One region of the Arthrobacter sp. YA7-1 genome, then DNA from elsewhere that is predicted to be linked to it. Evidence: riboswitches for the same ligand, from Rfam matches in the RefSeq annotation. Region 1 holds a riboswitch; each other region holds the start of a gene.
The links. Region 1 has a riboswitch for S-adenosylmethionine ahead of OIT41_RS04665 (hypothetical protein). Riboswitches for the same ligand answer to the same signal wherever they lie in the genome.
Positions count from the first base shown of each region.

Region 1 (4,181 bases):
CGCCGTCGTACCCGTAGTTTGAATGCAAGTCTCCCCCAAATCCTTGATCCCGCCGCCCTGGCGGGCCGGCGCTGCTAACCGATGACAGCGCCGAAGACGAGGCCCAGCCCATACGTGGCCGCAGCCGCACCGAGTCCGATGGCGAGCTGCCGGAGACCACGGGTCAGCGGCGAGGTTCCGGACAGCAAGCCGACGACGGCGCCCGTCGACAGAAGCGCGATGCCCACCAGCGTACCGGCCACGGCAAGTGCCGAGAAGCCCGTCATGCCGAAGATGAACGGCAGGATGGGCACGATGGCGCCCGAAGCGAAGAAGCAGAAGCTCGAGATCGCGGCGCCCCATGCGGAGCCAACGGCCTCGTGCTCATTGACGGTTTCTTCCACTTCGGGGTGGAGCGAAAGGCTTGGATCGCAGTCGCAGCTGTAGAGGCCCATGCGCTCGGCGGCCCGGTGTTCGGCGGATTCGCGGGACATGCCCCTGGCTAGGTACACCAGCACCAGCTCATTGTGCTCGATGTCCAGGGCCGGGGCTGCGGTCAGCGTGGCCTGGGTGGGGCGGGTGGCCTTGAGGAGCTCGAGCTGGGAGCGGACAGAGACATACTCGCCCGCTCCCATGGACAGTGCGCCCGCCAGCAGTCCGGCGATGCCGCTGAACAGGACCACGGTTGCGGGAACTCCGGTGGCCGCCATGCCCATCACGAGGGAAAGGTTGCTGACCAGGCCATCGTTGGCGCCGAAGACGGCAGCGCGGAAGGTACCGGACAACCTGTTGCGGCCGCGGGTCGCCAGGCCGCGGACTACTTCTTCGTGGATCTGTTCGTCAGCCGCCATGGCGCGGGTTGCTGCCGGATCCTTCGCGTACGGCGAGCGTCCTTCAGCCCGTTGGGCGAGGGCCAGCACGAACACCGATCCGAAATTCCGGGCCAGGAAGCCGAGCATTTGGCTCCGAACGGAGGCCGCCTTCGGCATGCCGGCGTGTTGGCCGAGGAGCTTGAGCCAGTGTGCCTCATGGCGGCCCTCGGCCTCTGCGAGGGCCAAAAGGATATCGCGCTCCTCGCCGTCGCGTCGCTGAGCCAGTTGGCGGTACACGGCGGCTTCGGCACGTTCGTCGGCCAAGTACTGCCGCCAGCGCTTGATGTCCGACGACGACGGGGGAGTCTTGGGGGCTGCTGCGTCTTGGGAGGGACTGCTTGAGTCCTGCGGATTGTCTGGATGCGAGTTGTCTGAATGCGAGGGTTTTGTGCGGGGGTGCACCGGGACTCCTGGGTTGCTGGGGCGGGCTTCATCGCCTCATTGCAGCTCCACTTTATCGCCAATTTCCGCGGTTTTTCGGCTGGCAATCCTCACTGGACTTTTTAGGCGCGCCTCAAAAACCGGGAGGCTCGCCGGAGGCCTTGACCGCCGCAGGGGGCAGTGCTGGGATGGATGGACAGGGTCCACGAATTGGCGGGGTGGCGTTGGATCGGCTGCCTCACGTGCCTGTGCGATGGGCTCAGCGGCACGTCGAACGGAGGTTGCACCATGGACAGCACCGAGACCCACGCCCGCCACCCGGACCGTCCCACGGTCGAGGCCGATCCCGCCTATGACTACAGCGAAGACCTGGAGGTGGACGAGGACTGGGAGGAAGAATCCGAGGTCCTGGACGACGACGAACGGGTGGTCCCGCTCGACGCCGAGGAACACCGAGAGGCCGAAGAGATCGAATAGCGCCGACTCGCTGAACTTGGCCGCTAAAAAGCGCTTGCTAGAACGCGCTCAGGATGAAGTGCTTCTGCACGCCCGCACGGTGCCCGGTTGCCGCAACCGTGAGCGTAAGTTTCCGTGTGGCCGGGAACCAGCGGGCGGGCTGAACCGCTTTTGAGAGTGCTTCGGTGATGAGCCGCGGCTCATGATGCCAATAGCGTTCCAGGTTTCCGTCCACCACGAACGTGATGGAGCCTTGGGAGAGGTCGACGCCGGGAATCACCCGGACGAACTCGTCCACCCGACGGGGGCGGGGCAAGAAGAGGGCGCTGGACTGGATAGTGCGGTCGGCTGTGGCGGTGGCGCCGTTTTCGAAAGGCATGGCCTTCTCCTATGGAGTTGCTCTTGCCCGTTCGGTTGTCTCTGGTCCGAACCGGGCCGCTTCTTCATCCGAACCACCCGTGAACATGGGGTTGGCGTGTGGCAAGTCGGAGCTTGGCGCCACATCTCTTGAAGCTGTTCCTACTGTACATGCGACGGCGGCGCCGCACCTCTCGAAGGAGAAAGCGCGGCGCCGCCGTCGTACCTGGTTTTGTGAAACCTAGTGGGTGGCCACCGGGTGGGCCTCCAGCGGGAGTTCCTCCGCGGCCGTTCCGGCAACGCGGCGTTCCCAGGCTTCGCGGACGGCCGGCTCGGTGGGCGGCGTGAGGAGGGAGACCACGAAATAGACGGCGAACGAGGCGCCGAGGCCCCAGTAGATCGGATCGTTTGCGTAGACGCCGTCTTCGCTGGGGATGATTCCCGTGGCGTAGGCGATCAGCAAGGCAAGGGTCAGTACAGACCCGACTGCCATGGACCAGGCTGCGGCAATACCCGTGCCGCGCTTCCAGACCAAGCCGCCCAGGATGGCAACCAGCAGGCCACCTACCAGGATGTCGTAGGCGATGGTCAGGGCCACCACGACGTCTTGCGCCGCCATGGAGATCAACACTGCAACGATGCCCAGGCCAAGGACCCAGTAGCGGTTGGCCTTGACGTCATGCTCGGGATTTTCGGTGTCGTTGGTGTTGATCGTCTTGCCGAACCAGCTGGCCACGAACGGGACCACGTCGGCGCGGGCAACGGTGGCCGCGGCGATGAGGGCTCCGGACGCTGTGGACATCATGGCGGCGACTGCTGCGGCCATGACAAGGCCGCCGATGCCGATCGGCAGGATGTGCGTGGCTACCTCGGCGTAGACGACGTCCTTGCCAAGGGCCTTGACATCGATGTTCGGCAGGGCCACCCGGGCAGCCAGGCCGATCAGGGCGCCGGCCACGCCGTACAGGACGCAGTAGATGCCGGCGGTGGCGCCGCCCCATCGGGCCACCTTGGGGGTCTTGGCGGTGAAGACGCGCTGCCAGATGTCCTGGCCGATCAGCAGGCCAAGGGTGTAGACCACGAAGTACGTGATGATGGTCTGAGCCCCGATGCCGTCCAACTGGAAGAAGCTGGCGTCAACACGGGCACGGATGCCTTCGAAACCGCCTGCCGCGTTGAGGACGAACGGGAGCATGAGGAAGAAGATGCCCACGGTCTTGATGATGAACTGCACCTGGTCGGCGAGGGTGATGGACCACATGCCGCCGATGGTGGAGTAGACCAGGACGATGGCGCCGCCGACGGCGATGGCGAGCCAGCGCTCCCAGCCGAAGAGGACAACGAAGATGGTGGCGTAGGCGCCCGTGGACGTGGCGCACAGCATGAGGGTGTAGGCCAGCATGACGATGCCGGAGGTCTGCGTGGCACGCTGGCCGTAACGCAGGCTCAGCATCTGGGAAACCGTGTAGATCTTCAACCGCTGGATGGTGCCGGCGAACAGCAGGCTCAGGAGGAGGACACCCGAACCGATCGCGACCACCAGCCACATGCCGGAAACGCCGAACTTGTAGCCGAGGCCGACGCCGCCAACCGTCGATGCGCCACCGAGGACGACGGCGGCCATGGTACCGGTGTAGAGCATCGGACCGAGGCGGCGCCCTGCCACCAGGAAGTCGCTGTTGTTCTTGGTGCGCGACTTGCCCCACCAGCCGAAGGCCAGCATGGCGAGCAAATACACCACCACGATCGCAATATTGATGAACGAAGAGTCCACGGTTGGCTCCTGAAAGTGATGCGCAGAGCTCTGGGGGATTCCGACGCCGGTCCGCGGGGTTTCGTGCGGGGTTGCGGAAGGTCTCTGCGCTGGTGATTGGGGAGAGTAGTCTGTGATGTATGCCTCACAAACAACACTTGTTGCCTATGAGGATACGTAGTGATGCGAGTAACAGTCAAGATGCCGTCTCGCCCAGCGGACGCATCGGCACTCCTCCAGCTAGCCAAAGGCCCTGCCACGCCGGCGATCCGGCTACTATTGCTGCAATGACAGGGCCGCATAAACGGCCTGAAAGGTTCGTGAATGAAGGCTCTCCCCGTTGAACCGAGCAACGTCCCTGTTGCCATCGGTTCCAGAATCCG
Region 1 covers NZ_CP110114.1:987,153-991,333, forward strand. The annotation lists gene OIT41_RS04655 (VIT1/CCC1 transporter family protein) at 75-1,253, opposite strand; gene OIT41_RS04660 (hypothetical protein) at 1,521-1,709, shown strand; gene OIT41_RS04665 (hypothetical protein) at 1,747-2,067, opposite strand; SAM riboswitch class IV at 2,082-2,201, opposite strand; gene OIT41_RS04670 (sodium:solute symporter) at 2,287-3,819, opposite strand; gene OIT41_RS04675 (helix-turn-helix domain-containing protein) at 4,123-4,181, shown strand, end outside.

Region 2 (4,181 bases), 1.9 Mb from region 1:
GGCCAGCTGCGGGACTACCTCGACGGCAAGGTCACCGTGCTCCTGGGCCATTCCGGCGTCGGGAAATCCACCATGGTGAATGCCCTGACCGGTGCCGAGCGCGCCACCGGCGGGGTCAACGCGGTGACGGGGCGCGGACGGCACACCTCGTCGTCTGCCCTTGCCCTGAAGCTCAGCGACGCCCCCGGCGGAAGCTGGATCATCGATACGCCCGGCATCCGTTCCTTCGGCCTCGCCCACGTGAACCCGGACCGCATCCTGCATGCCTTCCCGGACCTCGAACCCGGGACCGAAATGTGCGAGCGGGGCTGCAAGCACGATGCCAACGCTGTTCGGTGCGGGCTGGATTCGTGGGTCGCCGATGGCCACGCTGGCGAGTCGGGCCCGGCCCGTTTGGCATCGTTGCGCCGGCTCCTCGGCGCGGACCCGCGCATGGAAGCACAGGAAACCAAGGAACTGGGTACAGTCAACTAACTGCGCCGCTGCCGTCCTACCTCCCCGGCTCACCGGCGAAGAGACGGTAGTTTGGAACCATGACCCAACCCGATTCGAGCTACAACGACGACCTGCGGCTGGCACATGTCTTGGCCGACTCCGTCGATTCCCTGACAATGGAGCGGTTCAAGGCGCTGGACCTTCAGGTGGAGACCAAACCCGACCTGAGCCCAGTCACCGATGCCGACAAAGCCGCCGAGGAAGCGATCCGCGGGCAGCTTTCCCGTTCCCGCCCCCGTGACGCCGTCCTCGGGGAGGAATTCGGCAGCACGGGCCACGGCTCGAGGCGTTGGATCATCGATCCCATCGACGGGACCAAGAACTTCGTGCGTGGCGTACCCGTCTGGGCAACGCTGATCGCCCTCGTGGACGAGGGCGAGGTAGTGGTGGGGCTCGTGAGCGCTCCGGCGCTCGGCAAGCGTTGGTGGGCGGCCAAGGGCTCGGGCGCCTACATGGGCCGGTCGCTGGCCGCGGCCACCCGCTTGAAAGTTTCCAACGTGTCCCGGCTCGAAGACGCCTCGCTCTCCTACTCCGAGCTTTCCGAGTGGAAGCAGCACGGGAAGCTGGACAACTTCCTGGGCCTCGAGAACGATGTCTGGCGCAGCCGTGCGTACGGGGATTTCTGGTCCTACTGCCTCGTGGCCGAGGGCGCCGTGGACATCGCCGCCGAACCGGAACTCCAGGTCTACGACATGGCCGCCTTGGTGCCGATCGTGACCGAGGCCGGCGGACGCTTCACGTCCCTGGATGGCGCGGATGGCCCCTTCGGCGGAAACGCCGTCGCCACTAACTCGATCCTGCACTCCGAGGTCCTCAAGAGGCTCAACCCCGAACTCGACGACCTCCTCTAATCCGCCCATTCACTGAACAAACGACGGCGGACGCCCCCTTTCCGGGGCGTCCGCTGCTTTTTCTTCGGCGGAAGGCACATTTTTCGGGCGGTGTAACAATCCGCTTAACAATCGCGGTCACATTGGAACCGGCCTTGCCGGTGTCCTAATCTCTTTACAGGTCACGAGTGCCAGCGCGAAACCCCGGTTTGCTGGCCGGCAACCCTCCATCGCGGCGGGGTGCCCCGGGTGACGACCGGGCCGGTCCGGAACGGATGCGGCAAGCGCGGACCCCCTGCACGCAGGGGTCCCTCTTGAGTGAGGTCCCATGAGCACAGCCACAATTTCTTCCACGGCTCTTTCGCAGCACCATGATCCTGCGCAGCGGCACGGTGAGTCCCGGACTCCGGCATCGCGCCCATTGGCCGCCGTCACTGGAGCGGAGCTGCAGGCGCCCTTGATCCAGGGCGGCCAGATCCGCTACGCAAACCTCGACTACGGCGCTTCCGCGCCTGCACTGACCGTGGTCTCCGCATACCTCAACGAAATCCTGCCGTACTATGCGAGCGTCCACCGCGGCGCCGGCTATGCCTCGCAAATCAGCACCTCGGTCTACGAGAACGCCCGTAACATCGTCCGTGACTTCGTTGGCGGCAGGCCGGACGATTCCGTCATTTTCACGCGCAACACCACCGATTCCCTCAACCTGCTGGCGGGTTGCTTGCCGGTTGAGGACGGAAGGCATACCGGCGAAGTCCTGTACCTGGACATCGAGCACCACGCCAATCTGCTCCCATGGCAAGGTGTCCCCCATCGCAGCATCGTTGCCGCCGGAACATTGTCCGAGACTGTTGCCGCTGTCCGCACGGCACTCTCCCAGGGTGGCGTCAGCCTTCTGGCGGTCACCGGCGCGTCGAACGTGACCGGCGAGATCCTGCCCATCAAGGACCTCGCAGCCTTGGCCCACGAATTCGGGGCGCGGATCGTGGTGGACGCGGCGCAACTCGCCCCTCATCGCCGGATCGATATCGCCGCCGCGGAGGTGGACTACCTGGTCTTCTCGGGGCACAAGCTCTATGCACCGTTCGGTGCCGGCGTCCTGGTGGGGCGCCCCGACTGGCTCGACGCCGGCACACCGCACCTGGCAGGAGGCGGCGCCGTCCGCGAGGCACGCCTTGATTCCGTCAGCTGGGCCACGGGGCCGGCAAGGCACGAAGGGGGCTCTCCGAACGTGCTCGGCGCGGCCACCCTGGCCCGGGCCACACAGGTCATTGCCAGCCTCGACCACGAAGAATGGCACGCCCACGAGGCCGCCATCCGCTCGCACCTGGTCGAGGGCCTCAAGCAAATCGACGGCGTGACCGTGCACCAGATCTTCAGCGACACGGATCCCCAGGACACGATCGGCGTCGTGAACTTCTCGCTCCAGGGCTACGACGCCGGACTCGTCGCGGCCTATCTCGCGGCCGAGCACGGCATCGGCCTGCGGGACGGACGCTTTTGCGCCCACCCCCTGCTCAAGCGCCTTGGCCTTCCCTCCGGATCGCTGCGAGCCAGCTTCGGCGTGGGGTCGCGTTTGGAAGACGCCACCCGGCTCATCGCGGGCATCCAGGCCCTCAAAAGCAACGGCCTCGGCTGGGACTACGTGGTGGATGCCGGCCGTTGGGTGCCCGCGAACGATCACCGCAGCTACCCGGAGTGGGCTCCCAATACTCCCGGGACCGCAGGCGCCGCACCCTGCAGCACCGACTGATTGCGATAGATTCGTAGGGTATTTTTCCTGTCCTACGAAGGAGTCCCCGCGTGGCCCCGCGACCCAAAGGCACCTCAGCCGGCCCCAAGCTTTATGAGGAACGCCGACTCGAACTCGGTCGGAGTTTCCAGGACGGCGGAGAACACTATGAGCGGGTCCGACCGGGCTACCCGGCGGATTCAGCCGACTGGCTGCTGCCGGAGGGGGCTCGGGACGCGGCAGACATCGGCGCCGGCACCGGAAAGTTCACCTCGCTGCTCGTCGAGCGGGGGCTGGCGGTGTCGGCAGTGGACCCCTCCACGGACATGCTCACCCAACTGCGCAAAGCGTATCCACAGGTGATCGCCCTGGAGGGCACGGCAGAGGCAACCGGGCTGGCGGACTCAGCATTCGACGTCGTCAGCGTTGCCCAAGCCTGGCACTGGTGCGATCCGCTCGCCGCGAGCACTGAGATCGCCCGGATCCTTCGACCCCACGGCGTCATCGGCTTGATCTGGAACCAATTGGACACTTCGGTGCCCTGGGTCCATCGCCTGTCCCGCATCATGCATGCCGGCGATGTCCACAAACCGGACTTCCGGCCAGTGGTGGGCCCCGAGTTCACCGGCCTCGAAAACCACGTCACGCGCTGGGAGGATCCCTTGGCTCCGGCAGACATCCTCGAACTCGTGAAGTCGCGCAGCTATTATCTCAGGGCGAACGATGCCACCCGGGCGAAGGTCATGGGCAATCTCCGGTGGTATCTCTTCGAACATCTGGGCCATGCAGAGGACAAGGTCATCCCCCTGCCCTATCTCACGCAGAGCTGGCGGGCGCGCAAAGCCTGATGCCGCCGGCACACGATAGGCTTGGAACCGTGAAGACCAGTGCGCCCTCCTCCTCCATCGAGGACTACGTCAAGGTCATCTACTCCTTTACGGAGTGGCAGGACAAACCCATCACGTCCTCACAGCTCGCGCAGCGGCTCGGTGTCGCCAACTCCTCCGTCTCGGAGATGGTCCGCAAGCTCAAGGACCAAGGCCTGGTGGACCACCAGCCGTACAGCGCCATCACTTTGACCCCCCAAGGAATGCATCTTGCCCTGGGCATGGTCCGCCGGCACC
Region 2 covers NZ_CP110114.1:2,871,325-2,875,505, forward strand. The annotation lists gene rsgA (ribosome small subunit-dependent GTPase A) at 1-474, shown strand, start outside; gene hisN (histidinol-phosphatase) at 534-1,346, shown strand; SAM riboswitch class IV at 1,506-1,618, shown strand; gene OIT41_RS13470 (aminotransferase class V-fold PLP-dependent enzyme) at 1,654-3,078, shown strand; gene OIT41_RS13475 (class I SAM-dependent methyltransferase) at 3,129-3,905, shown strand; gene OIT41_RS13480 (metal-dependent transcriptional regulator) at 3,935-4,181, shown strand, end outside.
Region 2: another riboswitch for S-adenosylmethionine. It lies ahead of OIT41_RS13470 (aminotransferase class V-fold PLP-dependent enzyme); the one in region 1 lies ahead of OIT41_RS04665 (hypothetical protein).

Region 3 (4,181 bases), 420 kb from region 1:
TTGCGGTTGCCCGGGACGGCGGCGCGTCCGAGCCGCTGCTCGAACGGGCTCAGGTCGTCCACAGCGACGCACCAGCCCATCCACCCACCTCCTGCGGCGGAGCGTGCACGGACAGCTTGTCCAAAAGGTGCCTTGTCGGAGGCCGGGTGGTCCAGGACCTCGACAACTTCCAGGTATTTGTGGTCAGCAAGGGGAATGATCATGTTCCGGGTACCAAAGCGCGGATGCACTCCGCCCCGGACCGCGTCCACTCCCAATGCTGCGGAAATCCGCTCGGTGGTGGCCAACAGGCCATCTCGTTCACAAGCGTAAGAGACGTGATCCATGCGCATGGCTTCATCTTGGCACTTTGTGATGGAGCTCTCAGCTAAGTCAAGCCTAACCAAGGTGGGATGTATCGAAAAGGCCGCTCAGGGTCACTTCAGGACGCACCGGGACAGAAAACTTCTGCGTTCGTCACAAAGCTTCCGGAGCCCGCAATACCCTCCCTAGACTGGCGGCAACCGCTCGCCGGCATGCTGAACCCTTCGGCCCGGCAGGCTGACGCACGGCAAGAGCCCAGACAACCAGGAGTCCGCATGTCCCAAGGATGGTCATTCGAAACGCGCCAAATCCACGCTGGCCAGGAGCCGGACGCCGCCACCGGCGCCCGCGCCCTCCCCATCTACCAGACCACCTCGTTCGTCTTTCCCAGCGCGGAAAGCGCGGCCAACCGTTTTGCACTGGCCGAACTGGCGCCCATCTACACCCGGATCGGCAACCCCACGCAGGATGCCGTGGAGCAGCGCATAGCGAGCTTGGAGGGTGGCTTGGCTGCGCTCCTGCTGAGCTCCGGCCAGGCCGCGGAAACCTTCGCCATCCTCAACGTGGCCGAGGCCGGTGACCACGTGGTCGCCAGCCCGAGCCTCTACGGCGGCACGTACAACCTGCTGGCCCATACACTGAAGAAATTCGGCATCTCGGTCACCTTCGTCGAGGATCCGGACAACCTGGACCACTGGCGGGACGCGGTGCAGCCAAACACCAAGCTGTTCTTCGCCGAAGTCGTCTCCAACCCCCGGCAGGACGTCTTGGACATCGAGGGTGTCTCCCGCATCGCGCACGAGGCGGGAGTCCCGCTCGTCGTGGACAACACCCTCGCCACGCCCTACCTGATCCGGCCCATCGAGTGGGGAGCGGACATCGTGGTGCATTCGGCCACCAAGTACCTGGGCGGGCACGGCTCCGCCATTGCCGGTGTCATCGTGGACTCCGGCAACTTCGATTTCGGCAAGGACCCTGAGCGGTTCCCCGGCTTCAACACCCCGGACCCCAGCTACAACGGCCTGGTCTATGCCCGCGACCTCGGCAAGGACGGGGCCCTCGGCGCGAACCTCTCCTACATCCTCAAAGCCCGGGTCCAGCTCCTGCGCGACCTCGGCTCGGCGGTTTCCCCGTTCAACGCTTTCCTGATCTCCCAGGGAATCGAAACCCTCAGCCTGCGGGTGGAGCGCCACGTGGACAACGCCACCAAGGTGGCGCAATGGCTCGAAGGGCGCGACGACGTCGAATCGGTGGCGTACGCGGGGCTGCCTTCCAGCCCGTGGTTCGAACGGGGCCGGAAGTACGGCCCCAGGGGCACCGGCGCCGTGGTGTCCTTCACCATCAACGGCGGGGTCGAGGCGGGCAAGCGCTTCGTGGACGCCCTGGAACTGCATTCGCACGTGGCCAACATCGGCGACGTCCGGTCCTTGGTCATCCACCCGGCGTCGACGACGCACAGCCAGCTGACGCCGGAACAGCAGGCCGTTGCGGGAGTGACCCCTGGCCTGGTGCGGCTGTCCGTCGGAATCGAGCACATCGACGACATCCTCGCGGACCTCGAGTCGGGATTCCGGGCAGCCAAGAGCGCCTAGCACGGGCCCGGAGGGCGTACGAGGCTGGCCGGCGACGCAAGATGAATCTTCGCCGGCCAGCCTTCCCAGCCACCCCTTCGTGAACAAAACGCGGCCAAGTGTCACAAAGATGTCATAATCTTCGTCAGAAGGGGTCCGGTTTTCCTAGACTCTTCCTATAGGTCATGAGTGCCAGCGACAGCCCCGGCTTGCTGGCCGGCAACCCTCCATTCGCGGTGGGGTGCCCCGGGTGAAGACCTGGCCCTTCGCTGTGTTGGCGGCGGGCAAGCGCGATGTGAGGTGTCAACGAATGACAATTGCTGCAACAGCCATACCCCTTTCCGGTACCCAGGACGGAACCCTCAAGTATGTTTCCGTGGGCGGACTCGAGCTGGAGGCCGGAGGTTCCCTCCCGGACGTCGTCCTTGCGTACGAGACGTGGGGGCGGCTCAACGCAGACGCTACCAACGCTGTCCTCGTGGAACATGCATTGACCGGCAGCACCCATGTGGCCCGTGGCGAGAGCGACGAAGACGGCTGGTGGGAGCAGCTTGTGGGTCCCGGCGCCACCATCGACACGGACCGCTACTTCGTGGTCTCCGTCAACATTGTGGGGGGCTGCTACGGCAGCACGGGGCCGTCGTCGAGCGCTCCTGACGGCAAGCCGTGGGGCTCCCGCTTCCCGCTCGTGACCCTGCGGGACAGCACGGTGGCCGAGGCCAGGCTGGCCGACGCCTTGGGGATCCACAGCTGGCACACCGTCGTGGGCGGGTCCATGGGCGGTGCCCGTGCACTGGAATGGGCCGTCGGCTATCCGGACCGCGTCAAGCGATGCGCCGTGATCTCCATCGGGGCGTACAGCACCGCCGAGCAGATCGCGTTCGCACAGGCCCAGACGCTCGCCATCCGGCAGGACGCCGACTTCAACGGCGGAGACTACTACGGACAGGCCGCCCCCGAAGCGGGTCTGGCCCTTGCCCGGCGGATTGCCCACATCACCTATCGCTCGGCAGACGAGCTGGACTTCCGCTTCGGCCGGAACGCCCAGGGCGGCGAGGCACCCCTCCAGGCTGCCGCGTTGGGGGACCGGGGCCGCTACCAAGTGGAGAGCTACCTGGACCACCAGGGGAGCAAGCTGGTCCAGCGCTTCGACGCCAATAGCTACATCGCCATTACCGAAGCGCTCATGAGCCACGACATCACGCGCGGCCGGGGCTCGTTGGAGGACGCGTTGTCCGTGGCCACGGCGACGTTCTTCGTGGCCTCGGTGGACTCGGACCGGCTCTATTTCCCGGAGCAATCCCGCGAGCTTGCCAAGGCCTTGCCCGGAGAGGTCCCGGTTCATGTCATCGAGGCGCCGATCGGGCACGACGGTTTCCTCACCGAGATCGGCCAGCTCGGCCCCCAACTGCGCGAGGCATTCTTCGGCTAGCGCGCCTCTTCGGCTGAATCAGCCGTTCATGATCTCCTGGCGGAGCTTCATGTAATCCTCCATGGCGATTTTCCCGTCGCTGTACTCCTGGTCCAGCTCGGCCAGTTTCCGTGCACGGTAGCCTTGGGGCGCGCTGTTCGGCTGGGGAGCGCCGCTCGCTTGCGGAGTAGCCGACGACGGCGGAACGGCCTGCCGCGCGGGCGTCGCCATCGGGGGTTGCGGCTCATCCGGGATGACCACCGGGGGTTGCTCCGGGTATCCGACGGGGTTGTGCTGCGGAGGATAGGGCTGCCCAGGGTAATTCTGCGGAGGATAGGGCTGCCCGGGGTAATTCTGCGGAGGGAAGATCCTGCGCTGGCGCGACCGGTTGTACATGCGGATCCCCATGGGAATCAGCCAAGAGCAGACGATGATCCAGAAGATCAAATTGTTCACGGCGGAGGCCTCCCTGTCTTTCACCAGCTTAGCCCCGCTCCCTGTGACTAACCTCGCGGTTCGTTCAGCTCCCGGGCAGGAAGGTGTCAGCAGGACCGAAGACGGGTCCCGGCGTCGGGCGTTTCGGCAGGATCCCGTCACCGGAGGAGCGGTGCCTGATCCGGCGGATGACCCACGGGACAAAATATTCGCGTGCCCAGACCAGGTCGCCAGACCTGGCTTGGCGCCAACTGCGCTGGGGGAGCGGCTTGGGGTAGAGCGGTTCAAGGTTGTGCGGCACATTCAGTGAGTCGAGGACCATCGCGGCGATGGTGTGATGGCCGAGCGGCGAGAAATGGAGGCGGTCTTCGTCCCACATCTGGGAGTTGGAAAGCTGCCTCAAGGACCACATGTCAGCCACCACGGCATCGTGGCGGGCGGCCACGGTGCGGAGGTTTTCG
Region 3 covers NZ_CP110114.1:1,407,599-1,411,779, forward strand. The annotation lists gene OIT41_RS06525 (VOC family protein) at 1-332, opposite strand, end outside; gene OIT41_RS06530 (bifunctional o-acetylhomoserine/o-acetylserine sulfhydrylase) at 579-1,895, shown strand; SAM riboswitch class IV at 2,056-2,171, shown strand; gene metX (homoserine O-acetyltransferase MetX) at 2,185-3,306, shown strand; gene OIT41_RS06540 (hypothetical protein) at 3,325-3,741, opposite strand; gene OIT41_RS06545 (SGNH/GDSL hydrolase family protein) at 3,806-4,181, opposite strand, start outside.
Region 3: another riboswitch for S-adenosylmethionine. It lies ahead of metX (homoserine O-acetyltransferase MetX); the one in region 1 lies ahead of OIT41_RS04665 (hypothetical protein).

Region 4 (4,181 bases), 1.3 Mb from region 1:
GGCTGCCGGGCTGGCAGTCTGGCCGGGAAAAACGTCTGGTGCGCCGGTTCTGGGGCCGGCGCACCAGGCTTCTCCCTCCCCAACTGACTCGCAGTTGTTGTCGTTTAGAGCGCCCTAAACGACAACAAATGCGAGTCAGTTGGGCTTCTCAGGATCCGACCGGAGAGAGCGCGCGCACCAAGCCGAAGAGGTCCTTGGGGTCGTCGGGGTTCGCGACGAGGTCGATCTCCTCGAAGAATTCCGAACCCTCGACGGCGTCGCGGAGATACCGCAAGGCGGAAAAGTCCTCGATCGCGAAGCCCACGGAATCGAATACCGTGATCTGGTGCCTGGAGGTCCGGCCCGGCGCATGACCGCCAAGGACTTGCCAGAACTCGGTGACGGGAAAATCGGCGGACATTTGCTGGATCTCGCCTTCAATCCGCGTCTGGGGATCGTATTCCACAAAGACGTCGCCGAGGTCCAGGATGGCAGCGTCGAGTTCGGTCTTTCCTGGGCAATCGCCGCCGATCGCGTTGATGTGAACGCCCGGAGAAACCTGGTCTGCAGTCAGGATGGTGGCGTTGGCCTTGTCCGCGGTGCACGTGGTGATGACGTCGGCGTCTTCCACTGCGTGGGCCGCCGAGCCCGCGATGGTGATGTCGAAGCCGAGGGGAGCCATGTTCCTGACGAACTTCTCCATCGCAGCCGGATCAGTGTCCCAGATCCTGACAGTGTTGATGCCCAGGGCTGCCCGGAAGGCCAGCGCTTGGAACTCCGACTGGGTTCCGGTTCCGATCATCGCCATGACCCGTGCATCGGGGCGCGCAAGTTTCTTGGCGACCATGCCGGACGTGGCCGCCGTCCGCAGCGCCGTCAGCACTGTCATCTCCGCGAGGAACGTCGGGTAGCCGTTATGGACATCGGACAGGACACCGAAGGCTGTCACAGTCTGGAAGCCGCGCGCTGGATTCGAAGGGTGTCCATTGACGTACTTGAAGCCGTATGTTTCCTGGTCACTGGTGGGCATCAGCTCGATGACGCCAAACGCGGTGTGACTCGCCACCCGCGGGGTCTTGTCAAAAGATTCCCATCGCCGGAAGTCGTCTTCCAAGTACTGAATCATCTCCGAAATGATGGTTTCCGGGCCTCGCCCGGCCGTCCAGCGGACCATATTGCGGACATCGACAAAGCGCGTCATGTGCGCTCCTTTCCCTCATGAGCATTGTTGCTATGAGGCTACGGAGCGGCGATATGCATCCGCAATTGCCAAAGTATGTACTTTTCATTGAAAAAATGCACAAAATGACGAGTCCTTTCGAACATAATGCTCATGAGGTTTGTCGCCGCCAAGCAACCGGCTACCGCAGGACGGAGCTGAGCAGCAGGCTTGTCTCGCTATTGACGATCCCCTCGATCCCGCGGATCCTGCCCAGCACTTGGTCAAAGTCGCTGAGGCTTTCCGTGCGCAGCTCAGCCACGAGGTCCCAGCCGCCATTCGTGGTGTGCAGTGCCCAAATCTCGGGGAGCCCCCTCAGCTGGCGAATGACCCTGTCGGCCGACCTTCCTTCCACGGCAATGAGCGCAATAGCCCGGATCGCAAGTGGATCGACTTCGTCGCGCACCCTCGCGGTGAAGCCAACGATCGTTCCGGAGGAGACCAGGCGCTCGAGCCGGCTGTTCACGGTGGCCCTGGCGACGCCCAGCTGGCGCGCGAGGCTCGCGACAGATGCCCGGCCGTCCTCCCTGAGGGCGGAGAGGAGCTGGCGGTCAAGGTCGGTGAGTGCTGCCATAAAGATAAACGTATCGCCCATTCCCCAAGTGGGCCTGAGTCCGTAGGGTATCGACATGAGCATCTACATCAGCCCCGACTCTGCTGCGTGGTCGCTGACGGCCATGGCAACCGGTGCGTCAGCGGGATCAATCGATGATGCGAACGGCATGTCCAACTTGATAAAGGAAATCTACGAGACAGAAGGTTTCGAAGCGCTGTCTGGCGTGGTTTTTGCCCTGGCTCATCACAACAGCCTCTCGCTGCACGCACTCGCCACGGCCACCGGGATATCCGTGCACGAGTTGCTGGAAATCCGGAAGCATCAAGGTTCCACGTTTCATCACTCCCCCACAGGAGTAGCATCGCGCTTTGATGCCGTTTCACCCCGGGTCCAGGCAAGCCTGGACCCGCTGCCTACAGAAACCGAAGCCTAGGGTCCGCGCCAGCGTGGCCCCACCCGCCGGCTCCCCACCGGCCGCCCCCCGGTTACGGAACATGACGACGGCCGGTGATGCGGGCCGCCGTCGTGGGTGTTATTTTTCTTCTTGAGTAATGAGCACCAGCGCGAAGCCCTGACTTGCTGGTCGGCAACCCTCTCTCCGGCGGGGTGCCTCAGGTGACTACTCGGCGTATCGACACTTTCGAACTGCAAGCGTGACTGAGGAGCACCAATGCCTGAACCCACCGAGGAAAAACTCTCCTACCGTCTCATCACGGGCCCTGACACCAAGGAATTCTGCGAGCGGATCTCCACCGCCCTCGCAGAGGGATACGTGTTGCACGGCAGCCCGGCCGCGACTTTCAACGGCAAGGACGTGATTGTGGCACAAGCCATCGTCCTGCCCGCGGCGATCGCGAGCGCGGATGCCGCCGTCGCCAATGCGGTGGATCAGCTTGATGAAGAGTTCGACGGCGAGGGCCACGCATGAGCTACGCAGGCGACCTCAGCCCGCACGACGCCTGGGCCAAGCTCGAGCAGGGCGCCATCTTGGTGGACGTCCGCACCGAAGGCGAGTGGGCACACATCGGGATCCCGGACACCAAAGCCACCGAAAACGATCCCTTGTTCATCCAGTGGAACCTGGCCGGCGGCATCCCCAACACCCGCTTCATCGAACAGCTGACACAACAGGCTCCCGAGGGGGACGGCACGGAACTCGTCTTCCTCTGCCGCTCCGGCCAGCGCTCCATCGCGGCCGCGATCGCCGCAACCCAGGCCGGATACACCGCCTACAACGTCCTCGAGGGCTTTGAGGGCGAACCGGACCGCTACGGCGAGCGAACCGTGAATGGCTGGAAAAACCGTGGACTTCCGACGAACCTGGGGAATATCTAAGTGACTTTCAATCCTGACGCCGCCAGCTGGAGCCCTGACACCCAGGCAGTCCGCGGCGGTCTTGACCGTACCAACTTCCAGGAAACGTCCGAAGCCGTCTTCTTGAACTCCGGTTTCGTCTACCAGTCCGCCGCGGCTGCCGAGCGTGCCTTCACAGGCGAGGACGAACGCTTCGTCTACTCCCGTTACGGCAACCCTTCGGTCGCCACCTTCCAGGAGCGCCTCCGCCTGCTTGAGGGCACCGAAGCGTGCTTCGCGACGGCGTCGGGCATGTCAGCTGTCTTCACCGCCCTCGGTGCGTTGCTGGCGGCTGGTGACCGCGTGGTTGCCGCCCGCTCGCTCTTCGGTTCCTGCTTCGTGATCCTCAACGAGATCCTGCCGCGCTGGGGGGTCGAGACCGTCTTCGTCGACGGGCCGGACCTCGACCAATGGCGTGCCGCGTTGTCCGAGCCGACAACGGCGGTGTTCTTCGAGTCGCCGTCGAACCCCATGCAGGAAATCGTGGACATTGCCGCGGTGAGCGAGCTTGCCCACGCGGCGGGCGCCACGGTCGTCGTCGACAACGTCTTCGCCACCCCCTTGCTGCAGCGCTGCGGCGATCTCGGCGCAGACGTGATTGTCTACTCCGGCACCAAGCACATCGACGGCCAAGGACGGGTCCTGGGCGGCGCGATCCTGGGCACCAAGGAGTTCATCGACGGGCCGGTCAAGCAACTCATGCGGCACACCGGGCCGTCCCTTTCCGCGTTCAACGCCTGGGTCCTGACCAAAGGCCTGGAGACGATGGCCCTGCGGGTCAACCACTCCTCGGCATCTGCGTTGCGGATCGCCGAATGGCTTGAGGCACAACCGGCCATCAGCTGGGTCAAGTACCCGCTGCTGAAGTCGCACCCGCAGCACGAGCTCGCCGCGAAGCAAATGAAGGCCGGCGGAACGGTGCTCACTTTCGAGCTGCTCCCCTCCGCGGGGCGATCAGCGAAGGAGGCCGCCTTCGCGCTGCTGGACGGGCTCGCCGTCATCGACATCTCGAACAACCTGGGCGACTCCAAGTCCCTCATCACGCACCCCGCCACCACCACGCATCGCGCCATG
Region 4 covers NZ_CP110114.1:3,902,654-3,906,834, forward strand. The annotation lists gene OIT41_RS18225 (ornithine cyclodeaminase) at 149-1,180, opposite strand; gene OIT41_RS18230 (Lrp/AsnC family transcriptional regulator) at 1,341-1,772, opposite strand; gene OIT41_RS18235 (hypothetical protein) at 1,828-2,187, shown strand; SAM riboswitch class IV at 2,302-2,414, shown strand; gene OIT41_RS18240 (DUF1737 domain-containing protein) at 2,425-2,682, shown strand; gene OIT41_RS18245 (rhodanese-like domain-containing protein) at 2,679-3,089, shown strand; gene OIT41_RS18250 (O-succinylhomoserine sulfhydrylase) at 3,090-4,181, shown strand, end outside.
Region 4: another riboswitch for S-adenosylmethionine. It lies ahead of OIT41_RS18240 (DUF1737 domain-containing protein); the one in region 1 lies ahead of OIT41_RS04665 (hypothetical protein).